Coraliomargarita algicola: one gene and its partner. The protein of the gene in region 2 interacts with the protein of the main gene of each other region in a pairwise test. Links are inferred from orthologs where the notes say so. Each region holds a gene or a part of one and is shown on either strand. Other genes may lie near its edges. The genes, in order: SH580_RS09715 and def.

Region 1 (6,624 bases), 1.4 Mb from region 2 along the record:
CGCGCGCTTCTGGGGGCATGAGCCGCAGTTCGACATCGCGATGCTGGAGCGGGGTTATCATGTGGTCTATTGTGATGTGAGCGGTTTATACGGCAGTCCCGAGGCGGTCGCGCGCTGGAATGCCTTTTACAACTACCTGCGCTTTGAGCATTTGTTTGCCGATCGGGCAGTATTGGAAGGCATGTCGCGGGGTGGCTTGATCGTCTATAATTGGGCGGCCGCCAATCCGGACAAGGTGGCCGCGATTTATGCCGATGCGCCGGTCATGGACTTCAAGAGCTGGCCGGGCATCAATGACGCCATTCTGGCTCGTTATGGTTTTAAAGATCAGGCGGAGGCCACCGCCTATACGGGCAACCCGATCGACAACTTGGCGCCCTTAGCGAAAGCGGGCATTCCCATCCTGCACGTGGTCGGCGATGCGGACGAGGTGGTGCCGGTCGCGGAGAACACGGCGATCGCGGAAGCGCGCTATCATACGATGGGCGGCACCTTTAAAGTGATTCATAAACCGGACGCCGGGCACCATCCCCACTCGCTGGAAGATCCACAGCCAATTGTTGATTTTATTATTCAACACTCTCAGGGCCAAGGCGACCTAGCCGCCGATCAAATCGTCAGCGACAAAAACTTCATTTTGCGCAGCGATTTTCAAAACTCGCGTATTCAATTCGAACAACAGCGGCGCGGGCATGTGGCTTTTATTGGCGGCTCAATCACCGAGATGAATGGCTATCGTCCCATGCTCTGTGAGATGCTGGAAGCACGTTTTCCAGAGACAGCCTTTACCTTTACCGACGCAGGCATCAGCTCGACCTGTTCCGACACAGGTGCCTTTCGTCTAGAGCAGGATGTTCTGAGCCACGGACCGTTGGATCTCTTATTTGTAGAGTTCGCGGTGAATGACGACCAGGATGCACAGCAGGATTATGAGGACGCCTTGCGTGGCATGGAGGGCATCATCGCACAAGCGAGAAGGCATAACCCGAAAGTCGATATCGTGATGACCTTTTTCGTGAATGAAAACATTCTGCGAAAACTACAACGTGGCGAAAGCACCCCGTCGATCGAGGCACACAGCCAGGTGGCCGAGCACTACGGGGTCTCGGTCAATCACCTCGCTCAGGAACTGGCAGACTTGATTACTGCGGGGAAGATGGACTGGAAAAAATTCGGTGGCGTGCACCCGAACGAATACGGCAACACCATGTGTGCGACGATGATTCGTCGTGCCCTGCTCCAGCAGTGGGCGAAACCTCTCTCGGCCGACGCGCAAGCACAGCCATATGCGCTGCCGGATGTGATCGACGCAAAGAGCTATATCCACGGACGCTTTTTGCCGCTCGACGCCCTCCAGATGGATGCAAACTGGACGGTCGGCGTTCCCAATTGGCCGGAAGAAAATGCGGGAGCCGTGCGCTCACGCTTTAAAGAGGTGCCCATGATTTACAGCAGCCAAGCCCATGCAAAACTGACAATCGACTTCGAGGGGACCGCAATCGGCGCCTACATGCTGGCGGGGCCGGATGCCGGTATCCTACGCTGCACTGTGGACGGCGAGCAGAGCCAAGAAATTGATACCCTCCACCGTTATAGCGGATTTAATTATCCGATGACTGTGATGTTTTTTAACGAATTAGCGCCTGGATCTCACAGTCTCGAAATCGAGATTTTGGACAACCGCCCCGGACCTATCAAAGCCGGCGGCACTGCGCTGCGGGTGATTGATTTCGTGGCGAATTAAGTACACATTATAATCAAGCGCTAAAGCGCTCACTCATACCCAGCATAGTATCAGGCAAGAGTGACGGCCGTTCGCCGTTGTTTCAAACGCTTGAATTCAGGCTCATACTTAAAGCGCTCGAAAAGACCTGTCCTGCCCCGCAACTACCAGCCTAAAATAAATACCGCCGTCCACAAAAGCGTGCGCGGCCAATTAGTCCAAATCAACCGCCGGCGCTTGATTTGCGTCGAATCACCTTGATCGATCTGGCGGTGTAGCGGCACGGATACGAAAAAGGACAGCCCCCAGCATGTCATGACCAGTATCAAGACCAGCCAGCTCAAGGCTGTGCCGAACGCCCACACCGCCCAAGCGGCACAGATGAGTTGCAAGATCATCAACGGAGCGATGATCCAGGTGAAACGAAAGACATAAGTCTTATGCCAATCGATCATCGACGCCCCCTCCATATGCAAGAAGCTCGGATAAATGATGCACTGCACCAGCCACAGAATCACACAAATGCCGAAATCGACGAGTGTGTGGAGTTCAGACATCGGATCGGCAGAGTGGATCGGCGGTCTTCACCAGTGAAGCCCCTACGATGACAACTTCCCCTTTTTGTGCAGGAGCTCGGCGATTTGAATGGCGTTGAGGGCGGCGCCCTTCCAGAGCTGGTCGCCAGTCACCCAAAGCGCGAGACCGTTGTCGAATACCAGATCTTTGCGGATGCGGCCGACGCCACAAGGCACCACCTCGGAGTAGTTGAGCGGCATCGGGTATTCGGCATTAGCGGGATTGTCCACCAGTTCGGCACCTTCGAAATTACGCACGGCTTCGCGCGCGGCTTCAACAGTGACGGGCTTTTCAAATTCAGCACTGATCGAGATCGAGTGGGCACGGAAGACGGGCACACGCACACAGGTGCAAGTCACGCGGAGATCGTCGATCCCCATGATCTTGCGGCCCTCGTTGAGCATCTTCATCTCTTCCTTGGTGTAGCCGTCGTCAAGAAACTTGTCGACGTGGGGAATGAGATTGAAGGCGATCTGATGCGGATACACTTCTTGCTTCATCTCACCCCCTTCAGCCCAAGCGTGAGCCTGTTGATCGAGTTCGATCAAGCCGCCGGCGCCACTGCCGGAAACGGCTTGGTAAGTGGAAGCGATAAAAGACTTCAGACCGAAGGCTTTGTGCAGCGGATAGAGCCCCATCAACGAGATCGCTGTCGAGCAATTCGGGTTGGCCAAAATGCCTTGGTGATTGTCGACCGAGTCGGGATTGATCTCGGGAATGACCAGTGGCACGTTGGGGTCCTGGCGGAAGGCGGAGCTGTTATCGACGACGATACAACCGCGCTTGACGGCCTCTGCAGCGAAGAGCTTGGACTGGTCGCCCCCGGCGCTAAAGATGCAGACGTCCAGCCCTGCGAAGCTCTCTGGAGTCGCTTCTTGAATCGTCCAGGATTTGTCGCCAAACGATTGTGTCTTGCCCGCGGAGCGTGCCGATGCGAGCAAACGAAGTTCCGCGATGGGGAACTCACGCTCGTGAAGGAGACGAATGATTTCTTGACCGACTGCACCAGTCGCTCCGAGGATGCCTACGTTATATGCCATTTGATTTAATAGAGGAAAGCGCGCGTGTAAAACAAAGCTGTGAGGCCTTGTCAATAACACCTACAGATCGCTGCTTGCTGGTTTCAATTGCCGACCAAACAATGGTCGTTCTGGAAAATAGCAAGCTAGTGAAAGAATATACAGTCTCAACCTCAAAAAATCCGCCCTCTTGTGTGGCAGATTCTTTTGGCACTCCCTCGGGACTCCACACCATCGCCGACAAGATCGGAGCCGATGCGCCGGAAGGCATGGTCTTTAAGGGACGGGTGGCGACGGGAGAACTTTACACCGAGGTCTCCGAGGAAGATGCCGCGCGCAGCCTGATCACCAGTCGTATCCTACGCATGCGCGGTCTGGAGCCGGGCAAAAACAGCGGCCCTGGCTGCGACACCTACGATCGCTACGTGTATATTCACGGCACCAACAAAGAAGAACTGATCGGACAACCCGCCAGCGCGGGCTGCGTGCAGCTGCGCAATCGCGAAATGATCGAGCTCTTCGAGCGAGTCGAGGCAGGTGATCTCGTTTGGATACGCTAATGCCACGCCCGGAATACGACTGCGAAAACTGCGGCGCCTGCTGCCGCTGCTTTCCGATTTTTGCCAGCGAGGCCGATGCCGAGCGCGAACCCGCGATCCGGCGTGAGACTCGACAACTGGAGTCCCACCTGGCCACCAAGGACAAAGCTTACCAAATGCACCCGCTCCCCTTTTTGGAGAGCTGTGCGTTTTTAAAAGAAGACCAGTTGTGCCGCATTTACGCCACCCGCCCGGCAGTCTGTAGGCGGTTTGAAGCCGGCAGCGCTCAATGCATCGAGGCGCGGGAACGCATGGGAGTCAGGCGCCAAGACGGATCTTAGCCGGAGGGCATTCCCGCCACTGACTCAACTCGCTTTCTTTTTACGGCGGCTACTCATCAAGCGGCGGTAGCTCAAAGCGAAGCCGGAATAAACGAGGATCAGTCCGGCGATGCAGCCTAGGAAGGCGATGATTTTGCCCGGAAGGAGTCCAGCCTCGCCAGTGTGGATGTAGCGCAGGGAACTGTGTAATTTCTCCCTGAAGCTGAGATCGGAAGGCTGACGCTGAGCCGCGATCACACCTGTATACAGATCGACCAAGAGCTCGGAAGGACGGTTAAACGGAAACCATTGTCCCGCCTCTTGAACCAAAACCAAGGCAGGATCGACACTGGGGCCACGTCGTCCGCCTCCCTGAGCCGCACCGGGACCGGTGCCGGCGCCGATAGCACCGCCGGGGCCACTGCCATCGCCTGCACCCTGACCGCCAGAGCCACCGCCCTGCCCCTGCCCAGGACCACGCCCCGATCCGGCACCGCGTCCAGCACCTTGTCCTGCACCGCGAGGTCCTAGAGTCGCGCTGCTGGCAATGGGCATAGTGATTTCTTCCCAATCTTCGCTCCAAGCACTCGCGACATCAAAGCGAGCCTCCATACTGAGCGTCTCTCCCTCGATTAGGCTGTCTTCTATGTGCTGTGCTGGGAGTTGCGTACCCACACGTGGCGCGGATGGGCCGAAGAGTATATTTGCACCGTCTTTCGCCCAGTCGTAGTAGAAATACGCTCCGGTCAAAATCATCAGAATGAGCGGAATCAGCGCCCAGAAACCAAAAACGTTGTGCCAATTAAAATCACGCGCCTTGCCTTTAGCACCGCGCTTGAGCATCATCACAGCACGAAAGGCCTTCCAACGCCACACGCGTGGGAACCACAGGTACAAGCCACTCAGACAAAGAAAGAGAAAGCCGAGGTTGGCGACATTGGTGATCATACGCCCGGTATCACGCGAGTCCCCCTGCAACACCAACCAACGGTGCAGTTCGAAATTAAAAAAGAAAAAATCGCGCAGTCCCTGTGCTTCGCTTTGCCAAATCTCTCCCGTATAAGGATTGAGATAGCGAAAGTCACGTCGTCCCATATTCAAGCGCCAGGCAGTGCTCGGCTCGAAGGCAATCACGATCTGCGAAAACGTCGCATCCGGCTCGACCTCTTGGGCCATACGCACCAACTCGTCGATCGCTTTGCGCTCTGTTCCGGCAGCAAGCTCCAGAGTGACCGAGTCTTTTTCAACTGCAGCGATAAAGTCATCCTCAAAAGCGAGCACGGCCCCGGTCAGGCAAAGTAATGCGATCATAAACCCGACTGCCACACCGACACAGAGATGCACCCAAAAAATTATTTTACGAAAGCGTTTCATAAAAAATGAAATGAACAAAAAACAAAAAGCGCTTACACCGCATCGCAGTGTAAGCGCAAAACTTGCGAATCGTATAAATTACCTAAAATTTGTAGGAAAGACTCAATGCTAATTCACGGCCACTCGCGGCATATCCGCTAGTATAAGCAAAGGTGGCCTGATCATAATAATATTTATCGAATACGTTGCTCAGAGTCAGGTTTACAGTCAGTGCATCCAAGGACTTGGGCGTCCAACGCAGGTAGGCATCATGCACTGTATACGAGCTCTTTTCGCGCAGCGCACGTGCGGTGTCCGAGTCAATGGCTTCGACATAACTAACATACCAACCAGTGATGAGGTTCAATTCCTCAAAGACGTATTCCAAGTTACCAAACCAAGTGCGTCCGGTGTTAGTGCCGACTAGGCTATACTCTTCATCGCTGGAACCATCGTAGTATGTCATTTCCGGATCGCTCTCAGTCACACCGAGCTCAACGTTAAGAGCACCGAACTGTGCCCCAGCCATAATTTCATAACCGGTTGTTTCAAAATCGCCGACATTAGTGCGCAGCCCGGTGCCACGGTCATAGCCAGGATTGATCACGTCGTCGACTTCCAACTGGAAGATGTTCGCGGCGATGTAGTAATTCTTAATCGTGTACTCGAAACCAAGCTCTAGGTTCGTCGATCGCTCCGCCTTCATATCAGGGTCTTGCGTGACTGTATCGAAATAGGCTTGAGTCGGATAGGCGCCGCGCAATGCCTCTGCATAGGTGGCATGAATCTCCAAGCCCTCGGTGGGGCGCACAATAATCGTGCCATTGGGACTGAAGCCTGAATTATCGACATCCACGCCACCACGCTCATCCAAGGTATAGCGATCGAAACGCCCCCCGGCAGAAAGCGTCACAAACTCAGAAACATCCCAGTCGCCCTGAGCGTAGAGCCCCAGCACGTCGCCGGCGTCGTCCCCGGCAGTGGTCTTATCAGTTTCGTAGGTATCTTCACGGTAGTCGACTCCATAAGTCACTTTGGCAGCTTCCTTGAAGAGGCTGGTATTACGCAGATCAAAACCGATACTGGTAATAGAA
Region 2 (6,546 bases):
CTTATCGGCTACGTATTTGTCCACATACGAACTGTGTGAATACTTGAATGGCCAATCGAAGTAAAAGCCTTCGGAATCTTGCCATCCGTAATCTAATTCATTTTCACGAAAATTGCCGCTTGCATCGGCAGTTGCTGACAGGATGCGAATTTCGCCGGGCATGAATTCGAGGTCTGCTGGTGCCAGCGCTGCCCAGACCCCCTGCGTGTATTGATTGTTACCTTCCCCCTTCATGTAGGCGTTGGCAATATTAATGGTTTCGTTGAATGGCGTGCCGTCGTCGAATTCTCCTGAAATGACTAACTCGGGGGCTGCTTCAAATGAGAACCGATACTGCGGATAGAAGTTGTTTTGGTCGATGTTGGGGTAGGCGCGCTTGAGTTTTACATTGTAGGGGTTCCACATCGCTAACATCGGTTGTAAGTAGAAGCGGAGTTTGTATTTGTCGACACCATCGACTTCTTCGCTTGTAGAGCCTACACGTATGTGAAGTTGGAATCGCTCCAGGATTGGAGTGATCGGACTGTTGGTGTGTTGTTCATCGGGATGATAGTATTTTTGGTAGTTTTTATATGGAAGCGCATCGGGCACTTCGTTTGGCCCTCCGGCGACTGGATAAGCTAGGATGGGCTTGATCGCTCCATCCGTGGCTAAGTCGTCCAACTTGTAGAGATTGTAGTAGCTGTAAAGACTGCCCCAGTTGGGCCCCACGTCGGTCAGCTTATTGATTCTTTGAAGTTCAGGACAGAGATAGAATTCGCTGGGAGGCTCTGCAACTTCGGCGACTGGGAATTCCATGACACCCTGAAATAGCTGATCCTCTTCGCGATCCGTTCTGGTAAAGGATAGGTTTGTCGCTTGCACCCCAAAGAAATGCTCAAATACGGTCGGGCTTTCAAAAGCCATCGTGAGATCTTTTTTGAAACCACCTTTTCGCGTGTCGGTTTGCAAGCTTTGCGAATAGACTGTGAGGTCATGTTTGTAAGCGTTGAATAGACTCGCTTCAGCTTCTGAGCTTAGCTTGAGTAATGCCCGTAGGCTTTCATAGCTGAATGCTTTGTTAAATAACTCCAGTTCGCTCTCGGTCAACTGCCCCCAAGGCCCTCCGAGCTGTTGGATGCCGGGAGTGAGCGCGAGGCTGGAGTCGAGTAGCGTAGTTTTTTGCGCTTCATTTATCAGATTAAAGCTGGGGCCCACAAAATGCTCTATCGACTGGTTTTCATCGCGGAAGGGGTCGCTCACGTTGATCCTCGCCTTCACTCCCTCGTCGCCGACCCACCAGGCATAAGACCCATTCGCTCCGCCAGAGTTCGATGTGATCGATTTCTTTCCGACGATGACTGGCGGTGTGCTGATCGTGGTTTCAGCGGAGAGCATGAGGACCTGTCGATCGCTGGGTATGTTTGGATTCGTAGGATCTATGTTGGCGGGAGAGCTTCCATCTATGCCTGAGGCTAACCAGGCTAGTGGAGGCGGTTTTGCTTCACCGTTAGTGGCTTGATAAGCGCGTCTGAGGGTGTGGTCGCTCCTTGCTGCGGCCGGGGAGGGGTCCTGACTATCCCAGACTCCTGTCCAAGCCCAACAAGGGCTGGTGTCGGAGGTTCCGTAGATATCGGCTCGGGCGGTCACGCGCGTGTCTGGGCCGGCAAAGTTTTGAAGTTCTCCAAGTGCAACTTGTAGACCCAGTAATGCGTTGGTTTGAGCTTTTTGTGTACGGGCCGCGGATTCGGCCGCACGGATATCCACCTGAATCATTGTGCTCAAACTGAGCATCAGCAGGACCACAAAGGACATCAGCGTCAGTGCCAATAGCAGAGCGAATCCTTTCGCTGTTTGGGCAGAGTGGGCGGGGTGCATGGTTTCTCTAAATTAAGTATCTGAAAGGGACTGGAGCGGATGTCGATCTTCTATCTTTGAGGGGGTATAATCACTTCAAAAAGACGATGAACATCTTCGTGGTAGGAGTAGAGCCAGATATTTGCATAAACGAGTATACAGAAATGAGTATGTTGAATTGTTACGTAACATATTTAGTATATTACGTAACTTCAAGCTGAAACTTGATTCGTATGAGTGAATACAGTGTAGAGTCATGCGTTTTCGCTTTATCTACCTGTCAGCGAGTTCAAGTCGACTGCGTAACTTGATGGATTCATCATGCATGTGTGAGCTTGCCGAGGAGGTCTGGGACGTTTTTGCTGGAATGCATGACTCGACGACTTTGCTATAGCTTTCTGCTATATCTATACACTCAGCTCGGCCTTCTGTCTGCAACAGTTGATGTTTATTTTGGCACCGGTGGGGGGCAGGCCCACGGCATCTACCATGCCGTGCTGGATGTCGACAAAGGTAAACTTTCCGAGGCGACTCTAGTCGCAGCGGTGCAGGCGCCTGAGTTTCTGGCCTTCCACCCTGATCGTACGAAACTCTATGCGGTCGCTAAACTTGATGGACAGCCCTCGGTTGTCGCATATGCCATCGCGGCGGATGGTTCGCTCTCTTTACTCAATTCCGAGCCTATCGTGAGTGGCGGTGCCGCGCATATCAGCGTGCATCCGTCCGGTCGTTTTTTGCTGACGGCGCAGTATGGTGCAGGCTCGGTTGAGCTCTTCCCACTGGCTGTGGATGGCCATGTGCAAGCGAGTCGGCAGGTTCTAAAACATGTGGGCGGCTCTGGCGTGGTGGCGAAACGCCAAAATGCACCACATCCGCATTGGACCGGTTTCTCTCCGGATGGACGTTTTGCTTTTGTGCCTGACCTCGGGCTTGATCAGATCGTTATTTATAAGGTTCAAAGCGATGCTGCGTCGATCCAGCAAGTCGGTCATGCGGACTCGATCCCCGGAGGGGGGCCGCGCCATATGAGGTTCTCGGTTGATGGCCAATATATCTTCTTGCTCAATGAGTTGAGCCTGACTGTTTCGACCTTCGCATACGACGCCGCTGCTGGGACTGCTAAGCTGCTGTCGTCTGCGCCGACATTGAGCGACGTGGTGAAGGCCAAAGAGAATTCCAATTCCGGCTCCGAGATTCTGGTGCATCCAAACGGGCAGTTTGTCTATGCTGCCAATCGCGGACACGACAGCGTGACTGCCTTTAAAATCGAGCCCGCCAGCGGGCAGCTGCAGGTCGTTGACGTTGAGCCCATCCGCGGTGCGTGGCCACGCAGTATCAACATAGACTCCAGCGGCCGTTGGCTGCTGGCCGCCGGTGCGCATTCTGGCACAGTGACCGTTTTGGCAGTGGACCCAGACACCGGTGAGCTCAGTTACCGCAGCAAGAGTGTCATCCAGGTGCCAAATGCAATCTGCGTGTTGTTGAATTAATTCAGAAGCCAGAGTGAGCAGTGGAACTACCTGCCTTTTAAAAAGTCACGAGTTTCACGTTTCAGCTTTTTGATTTTGGTCTCATTCTTCTTGAGATCCCGTTTGTACATGATGTCGATGAAGAGCTTGCCCTGGAGGTGGTCGACTTCATGTAAAATGCAGCGCCCTAGTAATCCGTCTGCTTCGATCACGTGTGAGTTGCCTTCAGTGTCTTGAAATTCACAACGCACGCCGATCGGTCGGTCCACTCGACCATTGACGCCTGGGAAGGAGAGGCAGCCTTCCTCGTAAACTTCTTCCGTCGCATCCAGGATCGTGATTTTAGGGTTAGCGATGGCCATGGGCATGATCAGGTCCAGCGGCGGCTGCTTGCCGTCGAAGCTATAGTTAAAAGGAACTTCGGCACCTTCCGGCGGACGCACATCCACCACGCAGAGTTGTAGTGCTTGGTCGATCTGCTGAGCGGCCAGTCCAATACCTTCCTCGTCATACATCGTATCCACCATGTCGTTGGCCAGTTTAGCCAGCTCGGCGTTGAATTCAGTGATCGGTTTGCCGACTTTGCGGAGAATCGGTTCGCCGTATTTGGTGACTCGTAAAATCATGATTGTTTAAATGGTATATTTTTTTCTGAGGTCTTAGTTTATAGGCTAACGCTGTCCAGATGCGCGGGCAGGGAGGGGAGCTGCGTTGCTCATCGTGGTGTTGACGATGACTTCATGTTGGGCGGCGACTGTTTCATAGGCCGATTGTAGCGCTGACCATACTTGAGCGGCTTCGCCCCACACGACCGTGGACATGCTGCCTGTTTCACGTTGGATCCCCGTGGCATCCAGGGCGTCCAGATAGCAATGCACCGCTTCGCGCACTTTGCCGTCGAGTGCGTAAACAGAGATTTGAATCGAAATCAGTGGATCGGTTTTTTCCATCATGTATGGTTTAGGCACCCATTCGCCGCTTGTCACGGCGGAATATACTCTAGGTTCTGGTGCTAGGGCATTGTTTTTAACTGCCAGCAAAAAACGCTAGCCGTCGGCTGTGAATGCGCTACTTGTTCATGCTTAGATACGATGGCTTATAATGTTGCACATTTCCTAGCTCAGCAAGCAGTCGCCCAACCCGAGGCTGCGGCTGTGCGTGCGCCAGTCGGGCATGCTCCCGATGGTACGATTCGCTATGCGGAGCGCAGCTTTGCGGAGTTGGAGGCGGAGGCTGCCTCAACGGCGCATTATTTCGCCGCTGCGGGGATTCGGCGTGGCTCACGGGTGTTACTCATGGTGCGGCCGGGGCTGGATTTGATCCGTATTGTCTTTGCTTTGTTTAAAATGGGCGCGGTGCCGATTGTGATCGACCCTGGTATGGGGCTGAGGAAGTTTCTGCGTTGTGTGCGTCACTCGCAGCCGAGTGCGCTGGTGGGCATCGCGCCGGCGATATGGATCGCGCGATTATTTCGTCCGAGTTTTCGTGGGGTCGGTATTAAGATTGGTGTTGGAGCTGGTTTTGAAAAAGAGATTGGCCGGTTCAAGCGTCAGGGGGCCTTCGAGGTGGTGGATTCCGCGGCCGATGAGTTGGCGGCGATTCTTTTTACATCTGGATCGACCGGGCCCGCGAAAGGGGTCTGTTATGCGCATGGAATGTTTCTGGCGCAAGTGGAGGCGATACGGCGACAATATGGCATTCAGCCGGGCGAGGTGGATCTGCCGATGTTGCCAGTATTTGCATTATTTAATCCTGCGCTGGGTATGTGTACGGTGGTTCCGGACATGAATCCGAGTCGTCCCGCGACAGTGGAACCGGCGCAAATCGTGCGTGCGATCCAGCAGAATTTAGTGACCAACAGCTTTGGCTCGCCGGCCTTGTGGACCAAGATTGCGCGCTATTGTGAGCGCGAGTCCATTACACTGCCAAGTGTGCGGCGTATCCTGATGGCGGGCGCACCTGTGCCGCCCGCACTGATGGCGCAGATGCGGGCGATCATTCCTCAGGGGGAAATTCACACGCCCTATGGCGCAACGGAGGCTTTGCCAGTGAGTTCGATTTCGGCTTCGGAGGTGCTGGAGCAGACTGCGGCGCGCACGCAATTGGGCGAGGGGACTTGCGTGGGGTGTCCTTTGCCGGAGGTTTCGGTGCGGATTATAGAACCTGTGGAGGCTGCGATTGCTGATATCGCAGATGTGCGGGACTTGCCGCAGGGGGCGATAGGTGAAATCATTGCACGGGGGCCGTCAGTGACCCGGGGCTATGATCAATTACCACAAGCGGATGCGAGTTCGAAAATTGCGGATGGTGCGGCGCATTGGCACCGGATGGGGGATATGGGCTGGTTGGATGGCGAGGGGCGTTTGTGGTTCTGTGGCCGTAAGGTGGAGCGCGTGCTGACTGAGACGGGAGCGATGTATACGGATTGTTGTGAGGCCATCTTTAACGCGCACCCGCAGGTGTTTCGTTCGGCATTGATCGATCTTGGGGCGGGCGCCCGGGAATTGTGGTCGAGCCGGAAAAGTCTGCATTTCCCCGGACGGCGGCTGCGCGCGCGCAGTTTGTCAGCTCGCTGGAGCAGCTGGCGCAGAGCCATGCGATGACTCATAAGATTCGGGATTTCTTTTTTGAAGCCAAGTTTCCGGTTGATGTACGGCACAACGCGAAGATTCATCGTTTGTCGCTTGCGCGTAAATTTGCTCTGAAATAATTTCACGCAATGAATGTCTTAGTCACTGGAGGAGGAGGGTTTGTCGGCAGTTATGTGATCGAGCGATTGCTGGCTCGTGGCTATGCTGTGCGTTCCTTCGGGCGTTCGCCGCAAGCAGGATTGGTGGCGAAAGGAGTGGACGTTGTTTGTGGTGATCTAGCGAGTGAAGAGGATGTGCGCGCAGCATGCGTGGGCGTGGATGCGGTCTTTCATGTTGCGGCGAAGGCAGGCGTCTGGGGCAGTTGGGATCGCTTTTATCAGCCGAATGTTGTCGGCACGCGTAACGTGGTGGCAGCTTGTCAGGCCGAAGGCGTGGGGCGTCTCGTTTACACCAGCACGCCGAGTGTGGTATTTAATGGGCAAGCGATTCGAGGCGGTGGGCAAGAGTTGCCCTATGGGCGCAATTGGTTGTGTCACTATGCACATACCAAGGCGATCGCCGAGCAGGAGGCTTTAGCAGCAAACAGTGAATCTTTGCGAGTCGTGGCGCTGCGGCCACATCTCATTTTTGGCCCAGGTGATCCGCACTTG

What was found.
Region 1: the proteins of def (region 2) and SH580_RS09715 interact in binary tests that used the Escherichia coli proteins (3 or more experiments, as listed by UniProt). The link is inferred for Coraliomargarita algicola from one-to-one orthologs.

Annotation. Positions count from the first base shown.
Region 1 is NZ_CP138858.1:2,438,754-2,445,377, forward strand. What follows is about bases 1,332-4,307. They hold SH580_RS09715 (aspartate-semialdehyde dehydrogenase), read right to left. Parts: upstream 3,340-4,307; coding sequence 2,323-3,339; downstream 1,332-2,322. Other genes in these bases: SH580_RS09705 (SGNH/GDSL hydrolase family protein), read left to right, coding at 1,332-1,744; SH580_RS09710 (hypothetical protein), read right to left, coding at 1,888-2,280; SH580_RS09720 (L,D-transpeptidase family protein), read left to right, coding at 3,333-3,878; SH580_RS09725 (YkgJ family cysteine cluster protein), read left to right, coding at 3,878-4,198; SH580_RS09730 (PepSY-associated TM helix domain-containing protein), read right to left, coding at 4,223-4,307. In the rest of the region: more of SH580_RS09705, read left to right, coding at 1-1,331; more of SH580_RS09730, read right to left, coding at 4,308-5,551; SH580_RS09735 (TonB-dependent receptor domain-containing protein), read right to left, coding at 5,634-6,624.
Region 2 is NZ_CP138858.1:3,845,738-3,852,283, forward strand. What follows is about bases 2,143-5,040. They hold def (peptide deformylase), read right to left. Parts: upstream 3,932-5,040; coding sequence 3,353-3,931; downstream 2,143-3,352. Other genes in these bases: SH580_RS15860 (lactonase family protein), read left to right, coding at 2,208-3,326; SH580_RS15870 (YkoF family thiamine/hydroxymethylpyrimidine-binding protein), read right to left, coding at 3,977-4,258; SH580_RS15875 (fatty acid CoA ligase family protein), read left to right, coding at 4,397-5,040. Outside these bases: SH580_RS15855 (hypothetical protein), read right to left, coding at 1-1,857; more of SH580_RS15875, read left to right, coding at 5,041-5,908; SH580_RS15880 (NAD-dependent epimerase/dehydratase family protein), read left to right, coding at 6,025-6,546. UniProt on the Escherichia coli protein: Removes the formyl group from the N-terminal Met of newly synthesized proteins. Requires at least a dipeptide for an efficient rate of reaction. N-terminal L-methionine is a prerequisite for activity but the enzyme has broad specificity at other positions.